Regions from separate parts of the Caproiciproducens sp. genome, predicted to be linked through region 2. Evidence: predicted binding sites of a transcription regulator. Region 2 holds the regulator's gene; the other holds the start of a gene.
The links. The regulator HrcA, encoded in region 2, represses chaperone genes, less so after heat shock. The targets are predictions, from matches to a motif close to TGTTAGCACTCNNNNNNNNNGAGTGCTAACA.
Positions count from the first base shown of each region.

Region 1 (14,827 bases), on a different contig from region 2:
TGCGCAATCTTTTCCGGATAGTTTTTCCCTACCGCGAGATAATCCAGGAAAAAGAGCGGCGTTGCCCCGCAGCAAACGACGTCGTTGACGCACATTGCCACACAGTCGATCCCGATCGTGTCATGCTTGTCCATTAAAAAAGCGATTTTCAGCTTTGTGCCCACGCCGTCCGTGCCGCTTACAAAAACCGGCGTCTTCATCCCGGAAAGATCCGGTTGGAACAACCCGCCGAAGCCGCCGATTCCCGAAACCACGCCCGGTATTTTGGTCCGGGCCACATGGTTCTTCATCAATTCGACCGCTTTATATCCGGCGGTAACGTCGACTCCGGCCGCTTTATAACTTTCGCTGAAACTTTTCATGTCCGATCCTCCCAATTTTTTCTCACAGTTCCTGAACCTTCGCCTGCAGCGCCTCATCCTTCTTCGCAACGCCCTGAGCCATTGCCTGTTTCATTTCCCGCAGCTTTGCGGCCAGCGTTTCGTCCGAAAGGGCCAGCATCTGCGCCGCAAGAATCGCGGCGTTATCCGCGCCGTCGATCGCTACGGTGGCAACCGGAATCCCGCTCGGCATCTGCACCGTCGCCAAGAGGGCGTCAAGCCCGTCGAGAGTGGAGGACTTGACCGGAATGCCGATGACCGGCAGGGTGGTGTGCGCGGCAAGCACGCCCGCCAGATGTGCCGCCTTCCCCGCCGCCGCAATGATTACCCCGAATCCGTTCTCAGCGGCGGAACGGGAGAATTCCGCGGCCGCCTGCGGCGTTCTGTGCGCGGACATCACATGTACTTCCATCGGGATTCCAAACGCTTTCAGCCGCTTCACAGCAGCCGAGACGACCGGGAAGTCGCTGTCGCTTCCCATGATGATCGCTACTTTTTTATCTTCCATCATTACACTCTCCTATCGTTTTCCGTCGGTCCGGAGCAATAAAAAACAGGCTGCACCATGAGATGGCACAGCCTGAAGCCATTATAACATCCGGAATATTGGCGCAGCTTGACAGTAAACAATTCCGATTCCCTTGAACCTATGAACGGAAGACACTGTCATTGCATTTCCCTCCGACAACACATAATGTATTTATTGTAGGTGATTCCGACGATAAATTCAATAGTTGTATATGCGAAAAATTTTTTTTGTACAGTTATCACGCGCAGGGCGGCTTATCGTGTTGTAATTTGTATAGTATGACCCGGCTTATTCCGCGGCGCCGGCATCATTCGCCACCAGTTCCTTCAGGGATGTGGCAAGACCCGCAAAAGACTGGAGGTTGGACGGAATAATAATTTTCGTGGCTTTTCCGTCTGCGGCCTTTTCAAACGCTTCCAGACTCTTGAGCGCAACGACCCTGTCGCCCGGATTAGCCTCGTTCAGAAGCTTGATACTGTCTGCATAGGCCTGCTGTACCAGCATGATCGCCTGCGCTTCGCCCTGCGCCTCACGGATTTTTGTTTCCTTTTCCGCGTCCGCGCGCAGAATCGCGGATTCCTTCTCGCCTTCCGCAATCAGGATGGCACTGCGCTTTTCGCCTTCCGCGGTCAGAATCTGGGCACGGCGCTCACGCTCGGCCTTCATCTGCTTCTCCATGGACTCCTGAATCTCCCTCGGCGGGATGATGTTTTTCAGTTCCACGCGGTTGACCTTGATGCCCCACGCGTCGGTGGCTTCGTCAAGGATGGTGCGGATTTTGGTATTGATGACGTCGCGGGAGGTCAGCGTATGGTCCAGCTCCAGATCGCCGATGATGTTTCTCAGCGTGGTAGCGGACAGATTTTCGATCGCGGAAATCGGCCGCTCCACACCGTAGGCATAGAGCTTCGCGTCGGAAACCTGAAAATACACGACGGTGTCGATCTGCATGGTGACGTTATCCTTTGTGATAACGGGCTGCGGCGGGAAATCGATGACCTGTTCCTTTAAAGAAACCCTTTTTGAGATCTTGTCGATAAACGGGATTTTAAAGTGAAGGCCGGTCGTCCAGGTGCTGTTGTAAGCGCCGAGACGTTCCACCACATACACGTGAGCCTGTGGCACAACCTTGATATTGCTGATTAAAATAATAAGAACAATAATTGCAAGCGCGACCAGAAAGATCGCCGCCAGATTGATTCCCATTCTATTCTTCCTCCTTCATTCCGTTATGTACCGTTACAATCAGTTTAACCCCTTCGATTGCTTTGATCAGTACATGCTCTCCGATTTTTATGACCGAACCGTCCTCGCTCCGCGCCGTCCAGACGCTGCCCAGAACATGCACCTGTCCTACGCTCAGGGTATTGTTAATTTCGGCTGTCACAATGCCGTCCTTTCCAATATAGCGATCCGCATTGGTCTCTTCTTTCTTGAAATCCATCAGTTTTTTTACCAACGGCCTGGTACTCACCAGCGTAATGGCGGTTACCGCCACAAACACCACCGCTTGGGTCCAAAGCTCGGCTCCGCAGAGGTTTGCCATCAGCGCGCCGACCCCGCCCGCAACAAACCAGATGGAAACCAGCTGAGCGGTAGAGCCTTCGACGACTGCCGCGACAATAATCACCGCAAGCCAAAAGTAAGGCAAATATGTCTCCATGTTTTCACTCCTTCCGATGCTGCGTTTATCTTACCACAATTCCAATAGGAAAACAACAACGCCAAATCGTCAAAAAAGACGGTTTCGGCCCGTTTTTTACCGCGCGGAAAATCCATCCCCCCGGCCCGGGTTGAGGCTGAGTGAACCGGGCCGGCTCTCGCCCGGCCGGTCCGTGGAGGAACAAAGAAAAGGACGGGCGCCCCAAAAAGCGTCCGTCCTTTTGAAAGACTGTTATTTACGATTAATACATGCCGCCCATGCCCGGGTCCGCCGGCATGGCGGGAGCCGGGGCAGGCTCTTTCTTGTCCGTTACCAGAGATTCCGTGGTGAGCACCATGGCCGCTACGGAAGCCGCGTTCTGCAGTGCGGAACGCGTTACCTTGGTCGGGTCCACAATACCGAACGAAGAAATCATATCGCCGTACTCCTCGGTAAGAACGTTGAAGCCGTAGCCAACCTTGTCGGCATTCTTGATGTGCTCTACAATCACAGAGCCTTCCAGGCCCGCGTTTGCGGCGATCTGGCGGATCGGCTCCTCAAGCACTTTCAGGATGATCTTAGCGCCGGTCTTTTCGTCGCCTTCGCCGTCCTCGACAACCTTCTCCACAGCCCTGAAGGTGTTCAGCAGAGCAACGCCGCCGCCCGCTACGATGCCTTCTTCCACAGCAGCCTTTGTTGCGGCAAGGGCATCTTCGATGCGGAGCTTCTGCTCTTTCATTTCCACTTCGGTTGCGGCGCCGACTTTGATAACGGCTACGCCGCCGGAAAGCTTGGCAAGGCGCTCCTGCAGCTTCTCACGGTCGAAGTCGGAGGTTGTGGTCCCGATCTGGGAACGGATCTGGGATACCCTTGCTTTGATCTCATCCTTATCGCCGGAACCGTCGACAATAATGGTGTTCTCTTTGTCCACCTTCACCTGACGCGCGCGACCGAGCTGCTCAACCGTAGTATCCTTGAGCTCCAGCCCCAGCTCTTCGGAAATCACCTGACCGCCTGTCAAAACGGCGATATCGCGAAGCATATCCTTTCTCCTGTCGCCAAAGCCCGGAGCCTTTACACCGACACAGGTAAAGGTGCCGCGCAGTTTATTCAGGATCAGGGTGGTAAGAGCCTCGCCCTCGATATCCTCCGCAATGATGACCAGCTTCTTGCCGGATTGTACGATTTTTTCCAGAAGCGGAAGGATTTCCTGGATATTGGAAATCTTCTTGTCTGTAATCAAAATATATGCATCATCAATAACGGCTTCCATTTTTTCCGTGTCTGTTACCATATAGGGGGTAATATAGCCGCGGTCGAACATCATGCCTTCTACGACCTCGGAGTATGTCTCAGCCGTTTTGGATTCTTCCACTGTAATGACCCCGTCGGAGGTTACTTTCTCCATTGCTTCGGAAATCAGCTTGCCGATAAAATCACTGGAAGCGGAAATCGTTGCAACACGGGCGATATCCTCGGAACCGGAAACCTTTTTGGAATGATCTGCCAGAGATTTTACGGCGGCGTCGACGGCCTTCTGTACGCCTTTGCGGACCTCCATCGGATTGGCGCCCGCGGTTACGTTTTTCATGCCCTCGCGGATAATGGCCTGCGCAAGCAGAGTGGCCGTGGTGGTACCGTCGCCGGCAACGTCGTTTGTTTTTGTCGCGACTTCCTTAACAAGCTGGGCGCCCATGTTTTCATAAGCGTCTTCCAGCTCGATCTCTTTGGCAATGGTAACACCGTCGTTGGTGATGAGGGGAGCGCCGAATTTTTTGTCGAGAACGACGTTCCTGCCCTTCGGGCCAAGGGTGATTTTCACTGTATCAGCAAGCTGATTAATACCGCTTAAAAGCGCTTTTCTGGCATCCTCGCCGTAAATAATCTGTTTAGCCATTGTTTATTTCCTCCAATATCAATTTATGATCTCTATCAATTACTCTACAACTGCAAGAATATCGCTCTGGCGAACGATGGTAAATTCCTCACCGTCGATCTTGATTTCGGTTCCGGAATACTTGCTTGTTATGACTCTGTCACCCTTTTTCACATACATTTTAATTTCTTTGCCGTCCACGACGCCGCCGGGTCCTGCCTCGATCACATCCGCAATCTGCGGCTTTTCCTTTGCGGAGCCGGCAAGAAGAATACCGCCCTTCGTGGTCTCCTCGGCTTCTTCCATCCTAATTAAAATTCTGTCTGCCAATGGTTTAATAGTCATAATATGTCCTCCTTCAAATAATTGATTTGTTTTAGCACTCATATTCCCAGAGTGCTAAGATATATTTTATATACTTATGACCGGAAAATCAAGTGCTTTTTTCTAAAAAACTGCAATTTCATAAATTATTTACAATTATTGTGAATTTTTGGGATTTTTAAACCGGCACAATAAAATTAACGGCGTTCGGAACCACCTCAAAGCGAAGGCTTTTGATTGTGGCGCATTCGCCGTCAAAGTTGGCGACGGCCAGATCCGGCGCTGTGATTTCCATTTTCTTTCCCCGGCAAAAGGTCAAAAGGCCTTTGAATTTCTCGGATTCCAGATGTTCGCCGTTCTTGTATATTTTAATCAGCGGCGGAATTTTATACAGAGGCGGCTTTTTAATCAGCACAAAATCCAGCAGCCCGTCGTCCGGAACGGCCCGCGGCGCGCCGCAAAAGCCCCCGCCGTAATACTTTCCGCTGCCGGCCAGAGCGAACAGGTAAGTGCCGTCAAACTTTTTGCCGCCGTCGATCAGAATCTCCAGCCGCTCGCCCAGCCTGCCGATCAGTGCTTTTACAAGGGCCAGATTATAGGCCGTGGGCCCGCTGATAAAGGGAATGTCCTTGAATTTCACCATTTCAAAAGCGACCCTGGCGTCCAGTCCCACGGAACAAAGGTTAATGGAATACCCCCCGTCGGAATGAATCATATCCACGGGGCGGGAGTGTGCTTTCAACTGCTTTTTCAAGGATAAAAAGTTCGCGGGCTCCCCAAAAGTTTTGATATAGTCATTGCCCGAACCGCACGGAAAAATTCCTACCTCGGCATTTTTTCTCCCGATGGCGCCGGCCGCCGTTTCGCTCAGAGTCCCGTCTCCTCCGATGGCGTAAATCCGGACCGGGTCCCCTTTTCCGCTCTCTGTTTCCGCAAGCTCCGCGGCGTGCTTCGGCCTCTCGGTAACATAACAGGAGAACTCGATTCCGTTCGCGTCCAGATATTCGCGGATAGCGGGAAAAAGGGTATCATAAGCATTCTTTTTTCCGGCAACAGGATTCACAATAAATACATACCGCATGATAGCCTCCAGCTGAAAGGATTTGAGGAATGTTATTTAAAATACATGTAGTATTGGCATTTAATCATGCCGTTGTAAAGCTTTCTGCGCCGGTCAGCCTTGCGGCCGAAACAATCTTCAAAGGTCTCGTCCGGGCTGATAATGGAGTAACTCCATCCATGCCTGCGTTCAAAGACGCTGCCCATGGTCCTGTAAAGCTCTTCCGCCTGACGCATGTCCAAAAGGCGCTCCCCATAGGGCGGGTTACAGATCACGCAGCCGTATTCGCCCACTGGCTTAAAATCCTCTATTCCCCGCTTTTCCGCGTGAATCTGGGAAATGACCCCGGCCTTTTTCGCGTTTTCAAGCGTGAGCGTGACCGCCGCGCCGTCAATATCGTAGCCGTGAGCAGTAAACGGAGCGTCGCGCAGGACCATGCTCTGCGCGCGTACCTTTTCCTTCTGCCAAAGACTTTTGTCGATACAATCCCAGCGTTCGGCGGAAAAATGGCGCTGCAGACCCGGCGCGATATTCAGCGCGTACAGGGCGGCCTCAATCAGAAGAGTGCCGGAACCACAGAACGGGTCGATAAAATTCGCGTCGTGCCGCACGCGGGAAAGATGTACCATACAGGCGGCAAGCGTCTCCTTAATCGGCGCTTCCGTGGAGCTTGCGCGGTATCCCCGCTTGTGAAGCCCCTCTCCGGAGGTATCGATCATAATGCTGGCCTGATCCTTCATGATCAGGAACTGGACCTGAAAAAGCGTTTCCGTCTCCTCGAACCAGCCGACATGGTACTTTTGCTTTAAACGCTCCACAATCGCTTTCTTGATGATGGACTGGCAGTCGGGAACACTGGACAGCTTGGAATTCAGGCTGCGTCCCTTGACCGGGAAACGGTCGTTTTTCCCGATCCACCGCTCCCACGGCAGGGCCTTTACCCCCTGAAAGAGCTCCTCAAAGCTGAGCGCCCGAAAATTTCCCATCTGCACGAGCACGCGTTCCCCGTAACGCGACCAAAAATTCGCACGGACAAGCATTTCGTCGGAACCGTCAAAAACGACCCGTCCGTTCTGGGGCTCCACATTTTTCGCGTCCATTGCGCGCAGTTCTTCCGCCACAAGGCCTTCCACCCCGAGAAGGCAGGGGCATACCAATTTAAAATGATCCATAATTCCACTCCAAAATGAAAATATGGGGCTGCGACAGTACGCAGCCCCAATCGTTATAGAAAACTATTCTCTATCAGGCACCGTGTTTTATCACCAAAACAGTGCGGGTGCGAATATTTTATTATTCCGTATCCGGCTCCAATAATCCGTAATTTCCGTCCTTGCGCTTATAAACCACATTGATTTCTCCGCTCTGTTCGTCGCGGAACATAAAAAACTGATGGCCGAGCAGGTTCATCTGAAGAATCGCTTCCTCCGTACTGAGAGGTTTTACAAAGAAATGCTTGGTACGCACGATCTTATATTCGCTGACGTCCTCTTCGGCAGTATGCAGATAATCCTGTACATACTGGTCGAGCGCGGCAGAATGGATTTCTTTCTCAAGCCTTGTCTTATTTTTACGGATTTGCCTGCCCAGCGCGCTGACCACCTGATCCAGCGCATCGTTCATCTCAAAGTCCGTTGCTTCCGCACGATAAATCATTCCCCGCGATTTAATCGTAATTTCGACCGTCTGGCGGTTCCTCTCCAGGGTCACCACCACATTGGCCTGCGCGTCTTCATCAAAAATTCTGTCAAAGCGCGACAGCTTCTTTGCAGCCAGCTCCTTAAAATTATCACGCAGATTGACCTTCCTGCCAGTAACAGTAATCTTCATAGGAACATCTCCTTTTTCTATTCTTAAAAAAGAACACCGATTACCTATAATATACCATAATCATACGGCAAATAAAAGCGCCAGGAAATTTAAATGGTAATTTTCTTGTGGCGGGTCACATGGCAGCCTACGTTGACCGCCACCGGCAGCCCGGCAATGTGAGTGGGAAACTGCTCGATATTCACCGCAAGAGCCGTTGTAAGCCCGCCAAAGCCTTGCGGGCCGACGTTCAGCTCATTGATCCTTTCGAGCATCCGCCGCTCCAGCCCGGCGTAAAACGGGTCGGAATTCCGCTGCGAAACCGGGCGGCAGAGCGCCTGCTTTGCCAGCAGCGCGCATTTTTCAAAATCTCCGCCGATACCCACGCCCAAAACAACCGGAGGACACGGATTCCCGCCCGCAATCCGAACCGTGTCCGCGATAAAAGCGATGATTTCATCCACGCCTGCGGACGGGGTAAACATTTTGATCCGGCTCATATTTTCGCTGCCGAAGCCTTTCGGGGCCGCGGTAATCGTAAGCTTGTCCCCGGGAACCAGGCGCAGGTGGATGACGGCGGGCGTGTTGTCCCCCGTATTCCCCCTGCAGATAGGATCCGCGGCCACCGAACAGCGCAGCCGGCCTTCGAGATACCCCCGGCGCACCCCTTCGTTGACGGCGTCCTCAAACGAGCCGCCGGTCAGGTGAACCTCCTGCCCGATTTCAGCAAAAACCACAGCCATGCCCGTGTCCTGACAGATGGGGATTTCGAGCTCCCGCGCGGCATTCATATTTTCGCACAGATCGCACAGAACGGCCCTGCCGATCGGGGACGTTTCCTTCTCCGAGGCGTCGGCGATACAGTTTTCAAGGTCCTTAGGCAAAACGCGGTTCGCGTCAATAAAAAGCTTTTTAATCGCTTCTGTGATCTGTGAAACATCAATCTCTCTCATACGCGCTCCCTCATTGAATGATTTTTCCGTTGGCGATCACATATTTCGGTTTGGAAGTCATTTCGAGCGGATTGCCGTCAAAGACGACCATATCCGCGTCTTTTCCGGGTTCAATCGAACCCACCCTGCCGTCGATCCCGCAGATTTTCGCCGGGTTGATGGTAATCGCCTTCAAAGCGTCCTCATAGCGCATTCCCTCGCGCACGGCAAGCGCCGCGCAGGTCGGAAGATACTGCAGCGGAACGACGGGATGGTCGCTGATAATCGCGGTAAGAATGCCCGCATTTGCGAGAATTCCCGGATTTTGCGGCGTTAAATTTTTCAGCTCCGGCTTGGAGCGGTCGCAAAGGAAGGGACCGGCCAGCACCCGTACGCCGTCCTTTGCCAGCGCGTCCGCAATCAGGTGCCCCTCCGTGCCGTGGACAATCACGTAATTCAGGTGAAATTCTTTGGCGATGCGGACGGCGGTAAAAATATCGTCGGCGCGGTGCGCGTGGAAATGCACCTCTATTTCACCCCTGAGGGCGGGAAGCAGCGCCTCGGACTTCATATCGAATTCGGGCGCGTCAAAGTCCTCGTCGGTCTTAGAGCGCTCCAGGTCCTTCTGATACCGCTGCGCCTTGAAAAGCTCCTCGCGGATCAGGGCGGCCGTCGCCATCCTTGTGGAGGGGGCAAGATTTTTGCCGTGATACACGGATTTCGGATTCTCCCCCAGCGCCATTTTTATGGCGACAGGAGCTTTTACCAGCATGTCGTCGATCCGTCCCCCGCAGGTCTTGATCGCGGCGAGCTGGCCGCCGATCGGGTTGGCGCTGCCGGGGCCGGTCACCACCGTCGTAACGCCGGCGGCAAGGGCTTCGCCAAAGCAGCGGTCGATGGGGTTCACCGCGTCAATAGCGCGCAGCTGCGGCGTAACGGGGTCTGTTTCCTCGTTCCCGTCGTCCCCCTCAAACGTAAGGCCGTCCTCCCACATGCCGAGATGTGTGTGCGCATCCACAAAGCCCGGATAAACCCCGGCTCCCCGAACGTCGAGGACCTGCTCATCCTGTGCGGGCCGTACGGAGCCGGAACCCAGAGAATCGATTTTTTCGCCTTTTGTGCGGATCCAGCCGTCTTCTATGACCTTGCCCGCCATCGTATCAATTTTTGCATGAATAATCAGCATTGTTTTTCCTCCAACAAAAAAGCGGAGTGCGTGCACTCCGCTGAAATTATTTCGACTGGCCGGAACCGCCGTGCTTGGAAAAGCCGCCGCGCTTTGACTCCACGCATCTTTTCAGATCCGACATCTTTTCATCACTTGTCTGCTTGAACTTGGACATCATATCCTCAAAGCTTGTCGCTTCGCTTTTTCTGCCCTGCCACTCGTAGTTTCCCGGCCTGGATACGCGTGGGGCGGGAGCATTGCCTCGCGGTGCGGGTGGAATGGCCTTTTTCATGGAAAGGCTGACTTTCCCGTCCTCGCTGATGCTCATTACCTTGACCTTCACCATTTGGTTCTCGGTTACGAAGTCGCGTATTTCCTTAACAAAGGTGGGTGCGACTTCCGAAATGTGCACCATACCGGTTTTGCCGCCCGGCAGCTCTACAAAAGCGCCGAATTTTGTAATGCCCGTAACTTTTCCTTCCAGGATCGTTCCTACCTCAAGCTGCATATGTAAGTGATTTCCTCCTTAATAATAGAGCGATTAATTCCCCGCAATATTAACAAAAACACGTTCTCCCGGCTTGGCAAAGTTCAGGCTTTCGCGCGCAACGCGTTCAATATAATCGTTGTTCCCGTTTGCGCCCGTGCTCAGGGCATGTTTTATGTCCTCGTTTTTTACCTGCTGAATGACGATCTTCTGCTTAACGGCCGCAAGTTCCTGGCGTTTCTGGCTGATCTGAACCTGTTGATTAACAAGCGCAACAATCGTATAGATTGCAAAAGCAAAGATAGCCGTACGCAGCAAAAAACTGCCCTTTTGCTTTTTTTTCTTGATAACCTTCATAACTCAGCGGCGCCTCCTAAGCTTTGCTGTCTTTTTCCGCTTCTTTTCCTTTTTTCGTTCAGGCTTTGCTTTGAAATGATTATACACTATTTGGCGGTGAGGTTTCAAGCGTTTTTTCAGATTTGACGCGACTATTTTTGTATTCTTACCAATTTTCTTCAGAACAGAGAGAAGCAAATGAGATATTTTAGCAAATAATTTCTTTATAGGAACAATAATAAATTTTCGGACGATTTTCGCCATAAAACGAAACACACGGTAGGTTACCGTACCTACCGTCAAATAATACAGGCACCAGCCGATTCCTTCCCCCGCCAGAATATAAAACCTTACTTCTCCGTAATTGACGCCCAGGGCAAGAAGGAAGGTAACAAACGCCGCCGTGACCATATAGAACAGATCCTGAAAAAACACGGCGCGGCGTTCCGACTGGAATACGGTGCGGAAGATGCGGAAAATATCATAATATGCGCCCAGAAATACGCCGGCAGCAATGGCGATGACAAACCCCTGAAGCTGGGCAGTGAGAGATAAATTCAAATAACCTCACTCCCCTATTTAAACAGCCTCGAGAAAAAGCCGCCTGAAAGCTGGTTTTCAGCATAGGACATGGCGCTGATATCGCCGGTCAAGGTCAGTTCGCCGGTTTCAATATTCAATTTATTGATCTGCAGCTTTGTCCCCTTAATAATCAGCTGGCCAAGGTCGGTGTAAGCGACAATGGTCTGTTCGTCAAAGCTGTCGACATTGGAAACGCCGGTGGCGGTCAAAGCGCGACGGTTCTCAAGGATCAGGCTGTGCGGTACCTTCACAGACTTTTTTTCTTCAGCCATTTCGAGACCCTCCTATTCATTCATACCAATTTGTATGCATAAACAGAGGGACATATACTTAAAGGTTCGCGGGTCCGTCCGACAGAACGCGGTACATTTCCGCGGCCTCTTCCTTTTTCGCGTATTCGTTTACGCTGAGCACCCGCGCCTTTACGCTGCGCGAACCGAGCTGCAGCTCCAGAATATCGTCTACCTTCACGTCGTAGGAGGCTCTGGCCGGTTTTCCGTTCACAAGCACCCGGCCGGCGTCGCAGGCTTCGTTCGCGATCGTGCGGCGCTTAATGATACGGGATATTTTCAGATATTTGTCCAATCGCATCGTATAACTCCTTCTGAATAAATAAAAGGCTGTAACGTCATAGTCTGTTACAGCCTTTTATGAGAACCGTTTTATTTTATTTAGCTGTAGCGTCCTTAAATGCCTTGCCCGCTTTAAAAGCGGGAACTTTGGAAGCGGGAATGGTGATGGGAGAATTTGTTCTCGGGTCACGGCCCTGTCTCTCACTGCGGCTGCGTACTTCAAACGTACCAAAACCAACGATCTGGACTTTTTCATCTTCGGAAACAGCTTTAACGATTGTGTCAATCATTGCATTGACAGCATTATCGGCATCTTTTTTGGACATACCTGCCTTTTCAGCAACAGCAGCAATTAATTCTGTTTTGTTCATAATATTTGACCTCCGTTTTTTTATTATTATTCAACAGCAGAAAGCTGAGAATGATTAATTTGTCTTAGCTTCATTCCAAAGAAAATCAAGCTGTTCCGGCGGCAAAGAAGCCATATCGGCTCCGCGTTCCTTTGCAAGCTGCTCCATTTTCTGAAAGCGCGAGATAAATTTATCACAGGAAAAGCTTAAGGCCTGCTCAGGCTCCATTTTCAAAAACCGCGAAACATTCACGACAGAGAATAAAAGGTCGCCCAATTCTTCCATGCGGTCTTCCCAGCTTCCATTGTCTATCGCTTCCCTTAATTCACAGGTTTCTTCCGCAACCTTATCAAGCGCGCCGGAAATATCGGGCCAGTCAAACCCGACCTTTGCGGCCTTATGCTGCACCTTGGCGCTTCGCATCAAAGCGGGCAGGGCTTTTGAAACGCTTTGCAGAACTTCCGTCTGAGTTGCCTGTTTTTTGGTTTCCTTTTTGATCGCGTCCCAGTTGACAAGAACCTCGTCGGAACTGTTGACGACCGTGCTGCCGAAAACGTGGGGATGGCGGATAATCATCTTTTTGGCAATCCCGTCCACCACATCCGAAAAGTCAAAGCGGCCCGTTTCCTTTTCAAGCTGAGAATGAAACAAAACCTGAAGAAGGACGTCGCCCAGCTCTTCCTTTAAAAGCTCCGTATCCTCATTGTCAATTGCCTCCACGGCCTCATAGGTCTCTTCAATAAAACAATTCCTGATACTATGATGCGTCTGTTCCCTGTCCCACGGACAGCCCTCCGGAGAACGGAGAATCGCCATGATATCCAGCAAATCCTGCATGCTGTATTTTTCCTTGAACTGAAAATCCAAAACAAATATCTCCTGTGAAAGAAAGTATCGGATAAACTGCTATCATTTTACCTTATCCAATTATGTTTTTCAAGTATTTTCACAATTTTTTGTCCTTTTGGAAGCATAAGCACATCGTTCGTATTCAGAGCCTTGAACCACAGCATACAGAGCACATAAATGACTCCCGCCGCGGCGATGGCCAGCAGAGTCGCGATCTTTCCCAGTCCGAGCATCGCGCCCGCCTTCTGAATAAAAAACGCGGCCGACACGCAGATGACGGAAGCCAGCAGCGGCTTCAGGAATATGCTCACAAAATTGATCGTGATCCTTGCTTCCCGGCAAAGGAAGAACAGGGCGAAAACCATAATGAAAATATAGCACACCAGAGTCCCGGTCCCCGCGCCCATCACGTTGATTTCGGGGATTCCGACCAGCGTGTAGTTTAAAACAAGCTTAATCGCAAGGCCGACAGCCAGCAGCTTTACGGGAATATCCACACGGCCCACCGCCTGAAGCATGCTGTTGATCGGCGTGCTCATCGCCGCGAAAATCGCGCCGAGACCCAGCAGCACCAGAATTCTTCCGATGACCGTAGGGGCGTTCTGAGAGCCGTACAGTAAAGTCGCGATCGGCGTGGAGAGTACGGAAAGCCCCAATCCCGCCGGTATGGTTAGCATTGCCACAATCCGAAGAACCGATTCAATGCTTCGCTTAATTTTTTTCGGATTTCCGCCCGTCCAGGCTTCCGTGACGTTCGGAAGGGCGCTGACGCCGAACGCCTGCGTAATAGCGGGCACCAGCATAAACAGGGTCGAGGCGTTGGAAAAGCAGCCAAACAGAAACGTAGGCACATTGTTGAGCTTGACGACGGAGTCGGGCATTACGTTCGCGTACATGCTGAGCAGCACCTGGGAATGCTCAGACATGATATCGTTGATGCGCTTCTGCAGGAACGTACTGTCGATAAAGGTGGAAAGGTTGACCGCAAGCGAGCCCAGCGCAATCGGAATGGCCGTTTTAATCAGGCGGACGGTCGTATGTTTCATGGGCAGCGGGCGGGGGGACGCGTGAAGCATCTCTTTTGTAATCCCGTCGCCGTGCCTTTTATGGTAAATGAAAAGATAGAGGAAACCGAAAACGGAACCGATGGTAACGCCGAAAATCGCCCCCGCGGCGGCATAAGGAAGCGTGGCGATCTTCGCGTATTCCGCCGAAGCCATCTTCACGCCGTAAACCGTACCGCCCGCCGCGAATTCCTTCAATCCGGACTGAATAACCAAAGACGCAAGGGCAAGGCCGAAAACCAGCTTGCACAGCGCTTCCACGATTTCAGAGATCGCGGTGGGATACATGTTGCGCAGGCCCTCATAGTATCCCCGGTAAATCGCCATCAGGCTGTTGAAGAGGATCGCCGGAGCAAGGGCGTAAATCGCGGGAAGCGCGTTTTGCGGGTTGTTCCCGACCGCGTAGGAAACATAGGGCTTCGCCCCGAAAAACATAATGGAAAAAGCGGCAATGCCGAGAAACAGGAAGATCTTGATGGAAACCGTATGGATCTGCCGGATGTCGCGGTACCGGCCGCGGGCGGAGTTTTCCGACACAAGCCGGGAAATAGCGATCGGGAATCCCGCCGTGGCAAGGCTGAAAATCGGGAAATACAGAGAATACGCGTTTCCAAAATAGCCGTTTCCGACGGGCGTCAGGATCCAGGCGAGCGGAATTTTAAACAGCGCTCCGATAATCTTTACCAGAGCAATCGCTACCATCAGGATTAAAGCGCCGTGTAAAAAGCTCTGCTTGCCAACGGCCGCGGTCCTTTTATTTTCCATTGCGACACATCCATTCCAAAGTAATCACATGAATTTCTATCCGTAAACAACAAACGCCTCTTTTCCACAGTCGGGTCGGAAGAAAAGAAGAATTTCCATCGC
Region 1 is NZ_JBNLXQ010000001.1:286,623-301,449, reverse strand. Features, by position in the region: gene purM (phosphoribosylformylglycinamidine cyclo-ligase) at 1-362, opposite strand, end outside; gene purE (5-(carboxyamino)imidazole ribonucleotide mutase) at 385-891, opposite strand; gene ACQGQ5_RS01525 (SPFH domain-containing protein) at 1,198-2,115, opposite strand; gene ACQGQ5_RS01520 (NfeD family protein) at 2,117-2,572, opposite strand; gene groL (chaperonin GroEL) at 2,814-4,448, opposite strand; gene ACQGQ5_RS01510 (co-chaperone GroES) at 4,488-4,772, opposite strand; gene ACQGQ5_RS01505 (diacylglycerol/lipid kinase family protein) at 4,930-5,832, opposite strand; gene ACQGQ5_RS01500 (THUMP domain-containing class I SAM-dependent RNA methyltransferase) at 5,865-6,983, opposite strand; gene hpf (ribosome hibernation-promoting factor, HPF/YfiA family) at 7,105-7,641, opposite strand; gene ACQGQ5_RS01490 (fumarate hydratase) at 7,731-8,573, opposite strand; gene ACQGQ5_RS01485 (amidohydrolase) at 8,584-9,738, opposite strand; gene ACQGQ5_RS01480 (S1 RNA-binding domain-containing protein) at 9,785-10,228, opposite strand; gene ACQGQ5_RS01475 (FtsB family cell division protein) at 10,262-10,564, opposite strand; gene yabQ (spore cortex biosynthesis protein YabQ) at 10,568-11,104, opposite strand; gene yabP (sporulation protein YabP) at 11,119-11,397, opposite strand; gene ACQGQ5_RS01460 (RNA-binding S4 domain-containing protein) at 11,456-11,716, opposite strand; gene ACQGQ5_RS01455 (HU family DNA-binding protein) at 11,793-12,068, opposite strand; gene mazG (nucleoside triphosphate pyrophosphohydrolase) at 12,123-12,914, opposite strand; gene ACQGQ5_RS01445 (putative polysaccharide biosynthesis protein) at 12,962-14,725, opposite strand.
Region 1: ACQGQ5_RS01510 (co-chaperone GroES) is a predicted target of HrcA. The motif match lies at 4,802-4,832, and genes of this name have one in related genera.

Region 2 (14,827 bases):
AGGCGCACGCCGTTACGCTCGTTTACAGCGCGCAGGACGGGCAGGACTATGTTTTCAATTTGATCGATACCCCGGGCCATGTGGACTTTAACTACGAGGTTTCGCGTTCGCTCGCCGCCTGTGAAGGCGCGGTGCTGGTGGTGGACGCTTCCCAGGGGATCGAGGCGCAGACGCTGGCGAACACCTATCTGGCGGTGGACGCCGGGCTGGAAATCGTTCCGGTCATCAATAAGATTGACCTGCCCAGCGCACAGCCGGAAAAGGTGCGCGCGGAAATCGAGGACGTCATCGGGATTCCCGCGGACGAGGCGCCGTGTATTTCGGCAAAACTGGGAACGAACATCGACCAGGTGATGGAGCAGATCGTCAAACACGTTCCGCCCCCGCAGGGCGACGAAAACGCGCCGCTCAAGGCGCTGATTTTTGATTCCTACTACGACGCGTACAAGGGCGTGATCATCCACGTACGGCTGAAGGACGGGCAGGTGCGTCCGGGAGACACCATCCGGCTGATGGCGACGGGCGCGGAGTTCACCGTGGTGGAGTGCGGCTACGGCCGCGCGACCTGCCTGGAGCCGAGCGCGGGGCTCAGCGCCGGGGAGGTCGGCTATATCGCCGCTTCCATCAAGGCGGTGAAGGACGCCCGCGTGGGCGACACCGTTACGCTGGCGGACAACCCCGCCAAAACGCCGCTGCCGGGTTACCGCTCGGTGCAGCCGATGGTTTTCTGCGGGATTTACCCCGCGGACGGCGCGCGCTATCCCGACCTGCGCGACGCGCTGGACAAGCTGCAGCTGAACGACGCGGCGCTGTCGTTTGAGCCGGAAACGTCCGTTGCGCTCGGCTTCGGCTTCCGCTGCGGCTTTCTGGGCCTATTGCATATGGAGATCATTCAGGAACGGCTGGAACGCGAATACAACCTCGACATTATTACCACCGCCCCCAGCGTGGTTTACCGGATCACGAAAACCAACGGCGAAGTGATTTCTATCGACAACCCGACCAATTACCCCGACCCGTCGCTGATTTCGCAGGCGGAGGAGCCGATCACCAACGCCCACATCTATACGCCGAGCGAATATGTCGGCAATATTATGGAGCTTTGCCAGGACAGGCGCGGCGTCTTTAAGGATATGAAATACATCGACACCGACCGTGTGGACATCCATTACGAGCTGCCGCTGAACGAGATCATCTACGACTTTTTCGACGCGCTGAAATCCCGTACCCGCGGCTACGCCTCGTTCGACTATGAGCTGAGCGGATACAAAAAGAGCAGCCTCGTCAAGCTGGACATCATGCTCAACGGCGACGTGGTGGACGCGCTTTCCTTTATTATCCACGCCGACAAGGCTTACCCGCGCGCGCGCAAGATGGCGGAGAAGCTGTCGGAGAAAATCCCGCGTCAGCTTTTTGAGGTGCCGATCCAGGCCTGCGTAGGCGGCAGGATCATCGCGCGCGAAACGGTCAAGGCCATGCGCAAGGATGTTCTGGCCAAGTGCTACGGCGGAGATATCACGCGCAAAAAGAAGCTGCTGGAAAAACAGAAGGAAGGCAAGAAGCGCATGCGCCAGCTTGGCACGGTGGAGGTGCCGCAGGAGGCGTTTATGAGTGTGCTGAAGCTGGATGAATAACGAAAAGCCTTTCGGCCTTTATCTCCATGTGCCGTTCTGCGACGGCAAATGCCCGTACTGCGATTTTTATTCCCTGCCCGCCGACGGGGAGAAAATGGACCGGTACACCCGGCAGGTGCTCTCGGCGCTCGGGTCGTACGCGGGGCGGTACGGGCGGAGGGCCGACACGCTGTACTTCGGCGGCGGCACCCCGAACCTGCTCGGCGCAAAGCGACTGTCCGCGATCCTTGCGCGCGCAAAGGAATGCTTCGGGCTGGACGGCGCGGAAATTACCGTGGAGGTCAATCCCGCCGAGGACCTGCGCGGCTTTTTGCGGGAAATCCGCGCGGCGGGGGCAAACCGCCTGTCGATCGGCCTGCAGTCCGCAAACGAGGACGAGCTTTCGCTTCTGGGCCGGCGGCACACCGCCGCACAGGCGAAAAAAACGGTCGCTTACGCACAAGACGCGGGTTTTGACAATCTCTCCCTCGACCTGATGCTTGCCATCCAGAAACAGACAAGGGAAAGCCTTCTGCGCTCGATCGATTTCTGCGCGGACGCGGGGATTCAACATCTTTCCGCCTATCTGTTGAAAATCGAGCCGGATACGGTTTACGGAAAAAAGAAGGAAACGCTGTGCGTTCCGGACGACGACGAGGCGGGCGACCTCTATCTGTTCGCCTGCGAAGAGCTGGAAAAGCGCGGGTTTCACCAGTACGAAGTCTCCAATTTCGCGAAGCCGGGCTTTGAGAGCCGCCACAACCTGAAATACTGGCGCTGTGAAGAATATCTGGGAATCGGCCCGGCGGCGCATTCGTTTATGGAAGGGAAACGGTTCTATTATCCAAGAAGCCTTTCGGGTTTTCTCGAAGGCGGAGAACCCGTGCCGGACGGGGAGGGCGGCGGGTTTGAGGAATACGCCATGCTTGCCCTGCGCCTGACGGAGGGGCTGACGGACGAAGGCTGCCGCGCGCGGTTCGGCACGGGGCTTCCCGCGCGGATGCGGAAAGCGGCGAAGCTTTATGAAAAGGGCGGGCTGACCGTCTGCGGGGACGGCGGGTTCCGCTTTACGCCGCGGGGATTTCTGGTTTCCAACCTGCTGACGGCGGAGATTTTGTACAGCGGGGAAAGCGGATAGCGGAAAACCGCGGAGATTGCGGATACCCTTAAAGGCTGCGAAAACGCGGCCTTTTTTATAAAATTTACGATTTCACAAAGAGTTTACAAATACTATATTGACAATGGGGTAAAGTAATGGTAAATTATTAATTAGATTTAGCACTCGAACTATTAGAGTGCTAAAATATAAAAAGGCGAGGTGAAAGGGTTGGAGTTAAGCGAACGGAAACAGAAAATTCTGGCGGCTGTCGTTGATTTATATGTCGCGACCGGCGAACCGGTGGGTTCCAAGGCGCTTTGCGACACCCTTGATTTCACCGTGTCCTCCGCGACGGTGCGCAATGAAATGAGCGACCTTGCGGAAATGGGGCTGCTGGAGCAGCCGCACACCTCCGCGGGAAGAATTCCTTCCCATAAGGGTTACCGCGTCTATATCGACACGCTGATGAAAAAGCATCCGGTTTCCAGGGAAGAGCAGCGCTATATCGACAGCCTGCTGCTGCCGAGCGCGTACGACCCCGAAAAGCTGCTGGACGGTGTTGCGCGGGCGCTGGCGGGAATGACCCGGTTCGCGGCCGTTTCCACCACGCCGAGCGGAAGCTCGGCGGACATCCGCGCCATTCAGTTTGTGCAGACCAGCCGCAGGACCGCGATGGCCATTCTGATGACCTCCGCGGGCACCATGAAAAGCCGCGTTTTCCACTGCGATTTCGATATTACCCCCGAGATCCTGCGCGTGTTTTTCAGGGTGCTGAACGAAAAGCTGGTCGGGCTGCCGGTTTCCACCGTTACGCCGGCGTACATTCAGTCCCTTGCCGCGTCCCTGGGAAACATGACGATGCTGATGAGCGACGCGCTGATGGCGGTGCTGGACGTGGCGCAGGACACCATGCAGACGGAGGTCTGTCTGGACGGGGAAATGAACCTTTTGTTCTGCAGCGAGCTGGGGCAGGCGGGTATCCGCCGCATTATGGATTTCCTCTCCCGGCCGCAGGAGCTTTCCCGCCTTCTGATGCAGCAGACCAACAGCATGAAGGTGCTGATCGGTCAGGAAAGCAAGCGGCCCGAGCTGAGCGAGTCCAGCGTGGTGGTCTCCCGGTACTCGGTCGGCGGCAGGGACGCGGGCGCGATCGCCATTATCGGCCCTACGCGCATGAACTACGGGAAGATCATTTCCAATATTGAATATCTCTCCGGCTCCGTCGGAAGAATGCTGACAGAGCTATTGGATATGGAATAGAAAGGGGTCACTGTTTTGGAAAAAAACCAAAAAGAACAAGTGGATAAAAAGCAGACGAAAGCTTCCGGAACGCCCGAAAAAACCTCTGCGGGCAAGCCGGAGGAAACCTCTAAGGCGGAGAAGGCCCGCGCCGGGGAAACTGCGGCGGCGGAAAATCCGGCCGGACAGGAAAAGCCGAAGGACGGTGCGCAGGCTCAGCTGGAGCAGGCGCAGGAGGAGCTGAAAAAGCAAAAAGAGCTTTTGCTCCGCACAGCCGCGGAATACGACAACTACCGCAAACGCACGGAACGCGAAAAAACAGCGGTATACGCCGACGCGACCGCCGCTGCGGTCACGGAGTTTTTACCCGTGGCGGATAACCTTGAACGGGCGCTGAAGCAGCGGGACTGCACCGTGGAGGACCTTCGCAAGGGGGTTGAAATGGTCGGCACGCAGCTGAAAGGGGCGCTCGCAAAGCTCGGCGTGACCGAGATGGGAGAAGCCGGGGAAGCCTTTGATCCGGATCTTCACAACGCGGTTTCCCACGTGGAGGACGAAAACGCCGGGGAAAACACCATTGTGCAGGTGTTCCAGAAGGGCTACAAAATCGGGGATAAGATCGTGCGCCACGCGATGGTGCAGGTCGCGAACTGATTTGGCTGATTTCAGGTAATTTTCAAAATTTTTCATAGATTGATTTTTCAATTTCAAAACTTATTTTTTGGAGGTAAACAGTATGTCAAAGACAATAGGCATAGACTTAGGCACTACCAATTCCTGCGTTGCGGTGATCGAGGGCGGCGAGCCGGTCGTCATTGCGAACGCGGAAGGCGCCAGAACCACCCCTTCCGTTGTTGCTTTTTCCAAAACGGGCGAGCGTATGGTCGGTCAGGTTGCGAAACGTCAGGCGATTACCAATCCGGACCGCACCGTGTCTTCCATAAAAAGAGAAATGGGTTCCAACTATAAGGTCAATATCGACGGGAAAAGCTTTACTCCTCAGGAAATTTCCGCAATGATCCTTCAGAAGCTGAAGGGCGACGCGGAAGCCTATCTGGGAGAAAAGGTCACCTCCGCGGTGATCACCGTCCCGGCGTATTTCACCGACGCACAGCGCCAGGCGACAAAGGACGCCGGTAAGATCGCCGGACTGGATGTAAAGCGTATCATCAACGAGCCGACGGCTGCCGCGCTTTCCTACGGCATCGACAAGGGCGAGGACCAGAAAATCATGGTTTACGACCTTGGCGGCGGTACATTTGATGTTTCCATTATCGAAATGGGCGACGGCGTACAGGAAGTTCTGGCCACTGCGGGCAACAACCGCCTCGGCGGCGACGACTTCGACAAGCGCGTCATGGACTGGATGACCTCCTCCTTCAAGGCGGAAACCGGCATTGACCTTTCCGGCGACAAGATGGCGATGCAGAGGCTGAAGGAAGCCGCCGAAAAAGCGAAGATCGAGCTTTCCGGCATGACCTCCAGCTCGATCAACCTGCCGTTTATCACGGCGGACGCCTCCGGCCCGAAGCACCTTGATCTGACCCTGACCAGGGCGAAGTTCAACGAGCTGACCGCGGACCTTGTGGAAAAGACCATGGGCCCGGTCCGTCAGGCGCTTTCCGATTCCGGGCTGAAGATCGAGCAGATCAACAAGGTTCTGCTGGTCGGCGGTTCCTCCAGGATCCCCGCCGTGCAGGACGCTGTCAAGGGCTTTACGGGAAAAGACCCGTTCAAGGGCATCAATCCGGACGAGTGCGTCGCCATCGGCGCGGCGATTCAGGCCGGCGTGCTGGGCGGCGAGGTCGAAGGCCTGCTGCTTCTGGACGTTACCCCGCTGTCCCTCGGCGTGGAGACCATGGGCGGCGTCATGACCAAGGTCATCGAGCGCAACACCACCATCCCGACCAAGAAGAGCCAGATCTTCTCCACCGCGGCGGACGGCCAGACCCAGGTTGAGGTCAACGTCCTGCAGGGCGAGCGCGAATTCGCCCGCGACAACAAGCAGCTCGGCCTGTTCAAGCTGGACGGCATTGCCCCGGCGCCGCGCGGAATCCCCCAGATCGAGGTCACCTTTGATATCGACGCCAACGGCATCGTCAACGTATCCGCCAAGGATATGGGCACAGGCAAGGAGCAGAAGATCACGATTTCCTCCAGCTCCAACATGAGCAAGGACGACATCAACAAGGCGGTTCAGGAAGCCGAGAAATTCGCGGCGGAGGATAAGAAGCACCGTGAGGAAGTCGACCAGAAGAACGAAGCGGAGAATATGTGCTACGCGGTTGAAAAGCTTCTTAAGGACAACGGCGACAAGATCGACGAGTCCGACAAATCCGACCTGAACGCAAAGGTCGCTTCCCTGAAAGAGGCCATCTCCGCGGGCAATGTCGACGATATGAAGACAGAGTCGGAAGAACTGCAGAAGGCGATGTACGCGGTGAGCGAAAAGCTCTATAAGAGCGCGGCGCCGCAGCAGCCGGCAGACGGCCAGCCCGTACCGCCCCAGGACGCGGCGAACGGCGGCAACGTCTACGACGCGGAGTACAAGGACGTAAACGACGACGACAAAAAGTAATCTTCGGCTTGCTTTTTACAATGAATAGCGATTCATGAAAGATGAATGACTGTGGTGGCCAGCTCTTCGTTTGGGGAGCTGGCAATCATGGGTTGAGCGGCAATTTCAGCGATGACAGTAAAATGCATTTTGAAGGAACGCCAAGGGACTCTTCCTCCTTCATTTATTCATTTTTCATTATTTTAGGAGTGATTTGGTTTGGCTGATAAAAGGGATTATTATGAAGTTATGGGCGTGCCGAAAAATGCCACGGACGAAGAGATCAAAAAAGCTTACCGCAAGCTTGCGAAGAAGTATCACCCGGATCTGAACCCGGGCGATAAGACAGCCGAGGCAAAATTCAAAGAGGTAAACGAAGCATACGAAGTGCTTTCCGATAAGGATAAAAAAGCGCGCTACGACCAGTTCGGCCACGCGGGCGTCGACCCCAACTTCGGCGGCGGTGCGGGCGGCGGAAGCCCCTTTACCGGCGACATTGATCTGGGCGACATATTCAACAGCTTTTTCGGCGGCGGTTTCGGCGGCGGCCATTCCGCCAACCCGAACGCGCCGCGGCGCGGCAGCGACACCGAAGCGACGGTGAACATAAGCTTTGAGGAAGCGGCAAAGGGCTGCCGCAAAAATATATCCTACCAGAAGATAGACACCTGCGGCGACTGCGGCGGCAGCGGCGCGAAAAAAGGAACCTCCGCGAAAACCTGCCCGAACTGCGGCGGGACGGGACAGGTGCGCATCAGCCAGCGCACGCCGTTCGGCGTGGTACAGACCAGTAGGAGCTGCGACCGCTGCGGCGGAACCGGAAAGGTGATCGACAGTCCCTGCGGGACCTGCGGCGGGACCGGGCGTGTCCGCCGGCAGAAAACGATCGAGGTCAACATCCCCGCCGGGATCGACAACGAGCAGATCCTCAGCGTAAGCGGACAGGGAAACGCCGGAACCAACGGCGGCCCGGGCGGCGACCTGCGCGTGTATGTCAATGTGCGGCCCCATCCCATTTTTGAGCGCCGCGGCAACGACATCTGGTGCGAGGTGCCGATTACCTATACCCAGGCGGCGCTCGGCGCGGAGGTCGTCGTGCCGACCATCGACGGCCGCGTCAGCTACCATGTGCGCGAGGGCACGCAGCCCGGCGACGTATTTAAGCTGAAGGGCAAGGGCATCCCCCGGATCGGCGGGCACGGGCGCGGCGACCAGTTCGTGCGCATGACGATCGAGGTGCCGAAAAACCTGACCCAGAAGCAAAAGGAAATTTTACAGGAATTCGACAATGTCGCCGAGGAAAAGAACTATCAGAAACGCAAGAATTTTATCGATAAGATCAAGGATATGTTTGGCGAATAAATCATCAGGGGCCTGCCAGGCGGTGGGCCCTTTTTGTCGGCCTGCTTATTGCCTAACCCGGCGCGACGGAGGGAGTCGATCACACATGCTGTCTGAGAGCATCGCCGTAGGCGCTTCCCGACCGGCAGGTCCGCTTCCCGACCGCGGTCCCTCACCGGGAGGTCAAAACTTTCGGACTCTGTATTGAACGGCGGATTTCCCGCATAGAATGGAAACAGGCAAAGGGAAACCGGGCCGCGGCGAGACACGCCGCGGCGGTCAGATGAGGAGGGCGGTCATATGGAGTATTTCGGTTTGTTTTTTCTGGCGGTCATCGTGGAAGGGGTCATTACCTATATCAACCAGTTTTTTGTCAAAGGGGTCCTGAAATGGGAAATGGTTTTTTCCATCCTGCTGGGCATATTCGTTTCCGTCGCCTACGGGGTCGACATGCTGGCCATGGTGGGGCTGAAAACCTCGGTCCCGCTTGTCGGCAGCATCCTGACGGGAATTCTCGTCAGCCGGGGAAGCAATTACGTGTTCGACCTGATCAAAACCCTCACTTCCGGACGCGGTGGAATGAAGACATCCAAATAGAAAACAGCATGGAGCTCAGCCGGACTCCATGCTGTTTTCTATTTTGAGCGGGGCTGGATTATTCATCCCTACCGCAGCATTTCTTATATTTTTTGCCGCTGCCGCACGGGCACGGGTCGTTGCGGCCCGGCTTCTTGCCTTTGCGTATGGTGCGGTTCGTGTCGCTGCCGTCGCCGCCGCTGCTCATGGTCGGCGTGGCGACCTGCTCGCGCTTCGGTTCTTCCGCGGAACGGAGCTGGACGGTGAGCATCATGCGCGCGGTGTTTTCGCGGATGGTCGCGATCATCGCGTCGAACATGTCGAAGCCTTCCAGACGGTACTCGACCACCGGGTCGTGCTGGCCGTAAGCGCGCAGGCGGATGCCCTTCTGCAGCTCTTCCATGGCGTCGATATGGTCCATCCACTCGGAATCGACGTTTTTCAGAAGGATGACGCGCTCGAGCTCGCGGGTGATTTCCTCGCCGAACTGCCGCTCGCGTTTTTCGTAAAGTGCTTTCGCCTTTTCGAACAGCTCGTTCCGGACATATTCGGGTTCCAGCTTTTCGATCTCTTCCTTGGTGTACACCAGATCCGCCGGGGTGAGCAGCCAGCCCATGTAGTGGTCGCGCAGGCCCTGGAAATTCCAGTCGTCGTGCAGCGCGTTCTCGGGCATGTACTGGTGGACCTGGGATTCGATGGCCTGCTCGATCATCTTGATGATCTGGTCCTTGATATTTTCTCCGTTCAGCACCTGGTCGCGCTGGCCGTAGATGATTTCACGCTGGCGGCTCATAACGTCGTCGAACTGGAGGACGTTTTTGCGGATGCCGAAGTTGCGGCCTTCGATCTTGCGCTGGGCGCCCTCAATGGTGTTGCTGAGCATTTTGTTTTCGATCGGGGTGCTCTCGTCCACGTTCAGGCGTTCCATCAGGTTATTGATGCGCTCTCCGCCGAACAGACGCATGAGATCGTCTTCCAGCGAAATGTAGAAACGGCTCATACCGGGGTCGCCCTGACGGCCGGAACGTCCGCGCAGCTGGTTGTCGATACGGCGGGATTCGTGGCGCTCCGTGCCGATGATGTAAAGGCCGCCGGCGGTTTTGACCTCTTCCGCTTCCTGTTTGATCTGAGCCTTGTATTTTTCATTCAGCTCCGCAAAGGTTTTGCGGGCGTTTAAAACTTCCCCATCCGCTGTCTCGGAGTAGGCGGTGGATTCGCTGATGAGCTCTTCCGAAAACTGCAGGCGGCGCATTTCGGACTTCGCCATATATTCGCTGTTGCCGCCCAGCACAATGTCGGTGCCGCGTCCGGCCATGTTGGTGGCGATGGTGACGGCGCCCCTGTGGCCGGCCTGCGCGACGATTTCCGCTTCCTTGTCGTGGTATTTCGCGTTCAGCACTTCGTGCCTGACGCCGCGGCGGCGCAGCAGCGCGCTGAGCTCTTCCGACTTCTCAATGGAAATGGTGCCGACCAGAACCGGCTGCCCGTTCTCATGATGCTCGATGATATCCTCGATGACCGCGTTGAACTTCGCTTTTTCCGTCTTATAGACAACATCCGGGAAGTCCTTGCGGACCATCGGCTTGTTGGTCGGGACCTCGACGACGTCCAGCTTGTAGATTTCACGGAATTCTTCCTCTTCCGTCATGGCGGTTCCGGTCATACCGGAAAGCTTGTCGTATAGCCGGAAGAAATTCTGGAAGGTGATCGTGGCGAGCGTCTTGCTTTCGTGCGCGACCTTTACGCCCTCCTTGGCCTCGATCGCCTGATGCAGGCCCTCGTTGTAGCGGCGGCCGTACATCAGACGGCCGGTGAACTCGTCGACGATGATGACTTCGCCGTCCTTGACGACGTAGTCGATATCCTTCTGCATGACGCCGCGCGCCTTGATCGCCTGATTGATGTGGTGCTGGATCGTAATGTTGTCGGCATCGGTCAGGTTGTCAAGCTTGAAATAGGCTTCGCCCTTTTTCACGCCGGACTGCGTCAGCGTGGCGGTCTTTGCTTTTTCATCCACAATGTAATCGGCGCCCTTGTACAGCTCGTCGTTGTCCTCTTTGTCGTTCAGCTCCGCGACCTTCACCATTTTCAGGGTCTGCGCGAAGTGGTCCGCCACATTGTAAAGCTCCGTGGATTTGTCGCCCTGGCCGGAAATGATCAGCGGGGTGCGCGCCTCGTCGATGAGGATGGAGTCCACTTCGTCGACGATGGCGAAGTTGTGGCCGCGCTGCACTTTGTTTTCCTTGTAAATGACCATGTTGTCGCGCAGGTAGTCGAAGCCGTACTCATTGTTCGTGCCGTAGGTGATGTCGGCGTTATACGCCTTCTTGCGCTCGTCGTTTTCCAGATCGTGTACGATCAGGCCGACGCTCAGGCCCAGAAAGCGGTAGATCTTGCCCATCCATTCGGAGTCGCGGCGGGCAAGGTAGTCATTGACGGTTACGACATGAACGCCCTTTCCGGAAAGGGCGTTCAAGTAGGCCGGAAGGGTGGCGACCAAGGTTTTTCCTTCGCCGGTCTTCATTTCGCTGATGCGGCCCTGGTGGAGCACGATCCCGCCGATGATCTGTACCGGGAAGTGGCGCATCCCCAGAACGCGGTCCGAAGCCTCGCGGCAGACCGCGAAAGCGTCCGGCAGGATGCCGTCGAGCGTTTCCCCGTTCGACAGGCGCTCCTTCAGCGCGGGGGTCTGGGCAATCAGCTCTTCGTTGGACATCCCTTTATACTTGTCCTCCAGTGCCAGAACGGCATCACAGATTGGCTGAATGCGCTTCAGCTCGCGTTTGCTGTAATTGCCGAAAAAGGCAGTCAGAATATTACTCATAAAGTCACCTCTGAAATATCATAAAAATCAATTTATGGATTTTGCATATAAAATCAGTATAGCATACGGTCCGATAAAAATAAAGAAGAATTCATGAACATTGACCCGGCCGGTACCCTGCCCGCCGTCCGCGCCGAACCGGTCCGTAACCCGCCGCCCCGGTTTGTCTCTATCGCAGCATTTTTCGACGGCTCATACAAGAATCCGACTTTTATTTTTTTATGGGATTTTATGGCAGGATTTCAAGCCCCGGATTCCCTGCTTTTTATTTGTTAAATTATTAATTATCGGGCATGTTTCTATTGATAAAAGGCGAAAAATAAACTATAATAAAACAGTATGTTTGGTTGTATGGTAATAATAAAACCAACACTGAAACCGAAAGGAGTACCGATATGAATTATTCCCCAGAAGTGGAAAAAATGTGTACTGTAACAAAGGGACCAAAACACGGCCCCGCACCGATTCCTGAAGAAGGAAAATGGGTCAAGGCATATGAAATCAAGGATATATCCGGTTTGAGCCACGGCATTGGCTGGTGCGCTCCGCAGCAGGGCGCCTGCAAGCTGACTCTGAATGTGAAGGAAGGTATTGTACAGGAGGCTCTGGTGGAAACCATCGGCTGCTCCGGCATGACCCACTCCGCGGCGATGGCCGCCGAAATCCTGCCGGGCAAAACCATGCTCGAGTGCCTGAACACGGACCTTGTCTGCGACGCGATCAACGTCGCCATGAGGGAAATCTTCAAGCAGCTCGCCTACGGCCGCAGCCAGACGGCGTTTTCCGAGGGCGGGCTTCCGATCGGCGCGGGTCTGGAGGACCTTGGCAAGGGGCTCCGCTCCCAGGTCGGCACCATGTACAGCACCGGCGCGAAGGGCGTCCGCTACATGGAAATGGCGGAGGGTTATGTTTTGAAAACCGCGCTGGATGAGAACAACGAGGTAATCGGTTATCAGTTTGTCAAGCTCGGCAAGATGATGGAGGACATCCGTCACGGCGTGAGCCCCGAAGAGGCTTATAAAAAGAATATCGGTCAGTACGGCCGCTTTGACAACGCGGCAAAGTATATTGACCCGCGTGAAGAATAATAAAGACCATAAAGGAGGACAAACTATATGGCTAACGATGTCATGTTTGAAGGAAAAGAAAGAAGAATGGCCAAAATAGAGAAGTGTCTTGCCGAGTATGGCCTTGCCAGCCTCGAAGACGCTCGCGACCTTTGCCTTTCCAAAGGAATCGATGTAGATAAAATTGTCAAGGGCGTACAGCCCATCGCGTTTGAGAACGCAAGCTGGGCCTATACCCTCGGCTGCGCGATCGGCCTCAAGACCGGCGTAAAGTCCGCCGCAGAGGCCGCGGAAAAGATCGGGGCAGGCCTCGAAGCGTTCTGCGTTCCCGGTTCCGTCGCCGAGCAGAGAAAAGTCGGCCTGGGCCACGGCAACCTGGGCGCCATGCTCCTGCGTGACGAGACGAAGTGCTTTGCTTTCCTCGCGGGCCACGAATCCTTTGCCGCCGCCGAAGGCGCCATCGGTATTGCCCGCACCGCGAACCGCGCCCGCAAGGAGCCGCTCCGGATCATCCTGAACGGCCTCGGCAAGGACGCCGCGTATATCATTTCAAGAGTCAACGGCTTTACCTATGTAAAGACCGATTTCGACTTCTTCAACGACGAGCTGAAGGTTGTTGAGACAAGAGCTTTCTCCGACGGTGAGCGCGCGGCGGTCAAGTGCTACGGCGCGAACGACGTCCGCGAGGGCGTTGCGATCATGCAGGCGGAGGGCGTCGACGTTTCCATCACCGGCAACTCCACCAACCCGACCCGCTTCCAGCATCTGGTCGCCGGCACCTACAAGAAGTGGGCGCAGGAAAACGGCAGGAAGTATTTCTCCGTCGCCAGCGGCGGCGGCACCGGCCGCACCCTGCATCCGGACAACATGGGCGCCGGCCCCGCTTCCTACGGACTGACGGATTCCATGGGACGCATGCACGGCGACGCTCAGTTTGCCGGCTCCTCTTCCGTTCCCGCGCACGTGGAAATGATGGGCCTGATCGGCATGGGCAACAACCCGATGGTCGGCGCTACGGTGGCCTGTGCGGTCGCGGTTTTCGAGGCGCAGAAATAAGCTTTTGGAAGAAGCAACCGTTACAGGTCTGTGACAATCCGAAGCAAATGATAACAATGATTACAAGGGCATGACAGTTTTGTCATACCCTTGTTTTGTACTTCCCAAAAAACAGGTTTTGGGGTATAATAAAACCTGTTCGAACGTTCCAGAATAAGCACGGCAGTGAGCGCAACAAATCAAGAGGGAGTATCGAATTACGGCTTTTTTAATGGGGAATCAGAAAAACCGTTTGAAATATCGTCACTTTATTTTGCAAATGGCTGTCAGTAAACGCGGGGAGCGGTTATATGCAGGTTACAAGGTACAAACAATACAAGAGAAGGCGCTTTTTCCGGAGATTGGTCATTTGCATCCTTCTGGCCGGGGTCCTGTATCTGATCGGGCTGGGCGCTTTTGCCGCCTTCCGGGGAATCGGCCAGATGGCCCACGGCGCCTCGCGGACGCAGAGCTCCGTTTCGGAGACGGTGAGCAGCGCGCCGCCGGCCAGCAGCAGCCCGTCAAAGGCGGAGTCGGCGTCGGCCAGCCATCCGCCCGAGGTGATTTCGTCGCCCGCCGTACCGCTCAGCAGCACCCCGCGGGACGCCGTCGCTCCGACGGGATATTTTGACGACGCGCTGCTGATCGGGGACAGCCGTACGGAGGCGCTGCGAAATTACGACGGGCTGGACAACGCGACCTATTACGCCGTGAAAGGGCTGATGGTCAGCACGATCTTCACGAAGCCGTCCATTGAAATCCACGGTAAAAAATTGCCGGTGATGCAGGCGCTTAAAGAAGAGAAATACGGGAAAATCTATATTATGCTGGGCGTAAACGAGCTTGGCTGGAGCAGCTTCAACACCTTTATTCAGGACTACCAGAAGGTCATTGACGGAATCAAAACCAGCCAGCCGGGCGCTGTGATTTACGTGCAGTCCATCCTTCCGGTAACGGCGAAAAAATCCGAAACGGATAAGGTGTACAACAACCAGAAAATCGAAGCCTACAATCAAGCGATCGAGGAGATGGCCGCGAAAAGCAGGGTGCGCTATCTCGCGGTCAATACGGCGGTTTCCGATTCGGAGGGAAACCTGCCCGAAGACGCTTCGGTCGACGGAGTGCATTTGAATGGGGAATACTGTAAAAAATGGTGCGAGTATTTGCGGACGCACACGAATGGGGAAAGGGATTAGGAAGAAAATGAAGAGAGCGATCATGGTGATTCTGGCGGGCGCGCTGCTGTTTGCGGCGGGCTGTGCCGCGGGCGCCCCGAAGTCGGTGGACACCGGGGAGGCTGCGGAAAAACTGATATCCTCGATCCGGTTTGCGGATCAAATGTCGAAGCTCGACGGCAAAACGGCGCTCAAGCTGTACGGGCTTGACGAAAGCACCGTTTCCAGATCGGACGTTTATGAAAGCACCGGGGCCACGGCGGAGGAAGTGGCGGTTTTTGAAGCGAAGGACGAAGCTTCC
Region 2 is NZ_JBNLXQ010000006.1:62,519-77,345, reverse strand. Features, by position in the region: gene lepA (translation elongation factor 4) at 1-1,634, shown strand, start outside; gene hemW (radical SAM family heme chaperone HemW) at 1,627-2,751, shown strand; gene hrcA (heat-inducible transcriptional repressor HrcA) at 2,941-3,972, shown strand; gene grpE (nucleotide exchange factor GrpE) at 3,988-4,605, shown strand; gene dnaK (molecular chaperone DnaK) at 4,688-6,529, shown strand; gene dnaJ (molecular chaperone DnaJ) at 6,728-7,870, shown strand; gene ACQGQ5_RS07665 (hypothetical protein) at 8,150-8,446, shown strand; gene secA (preprotein translocase subunit SecA) at 8,505-11,249, opposite strand; gene ACQGQ5_RS07655 (iron-sulfur cluster assembly scaffold protein) at 11,645-12,337, shown strand; gene ACQGQ5_RS07650 (GGGtGRT protein) at 12,365-13,372, shown strand; gene ACQGQ5_RS07645 (GDSL-type esterase/lipase family protein) at 13,714-14,547, shown strand; gene ACQGQ5_RS07640 (DUF4358 domain-containing protein) at 14,531-14,827, shown strand, end outside.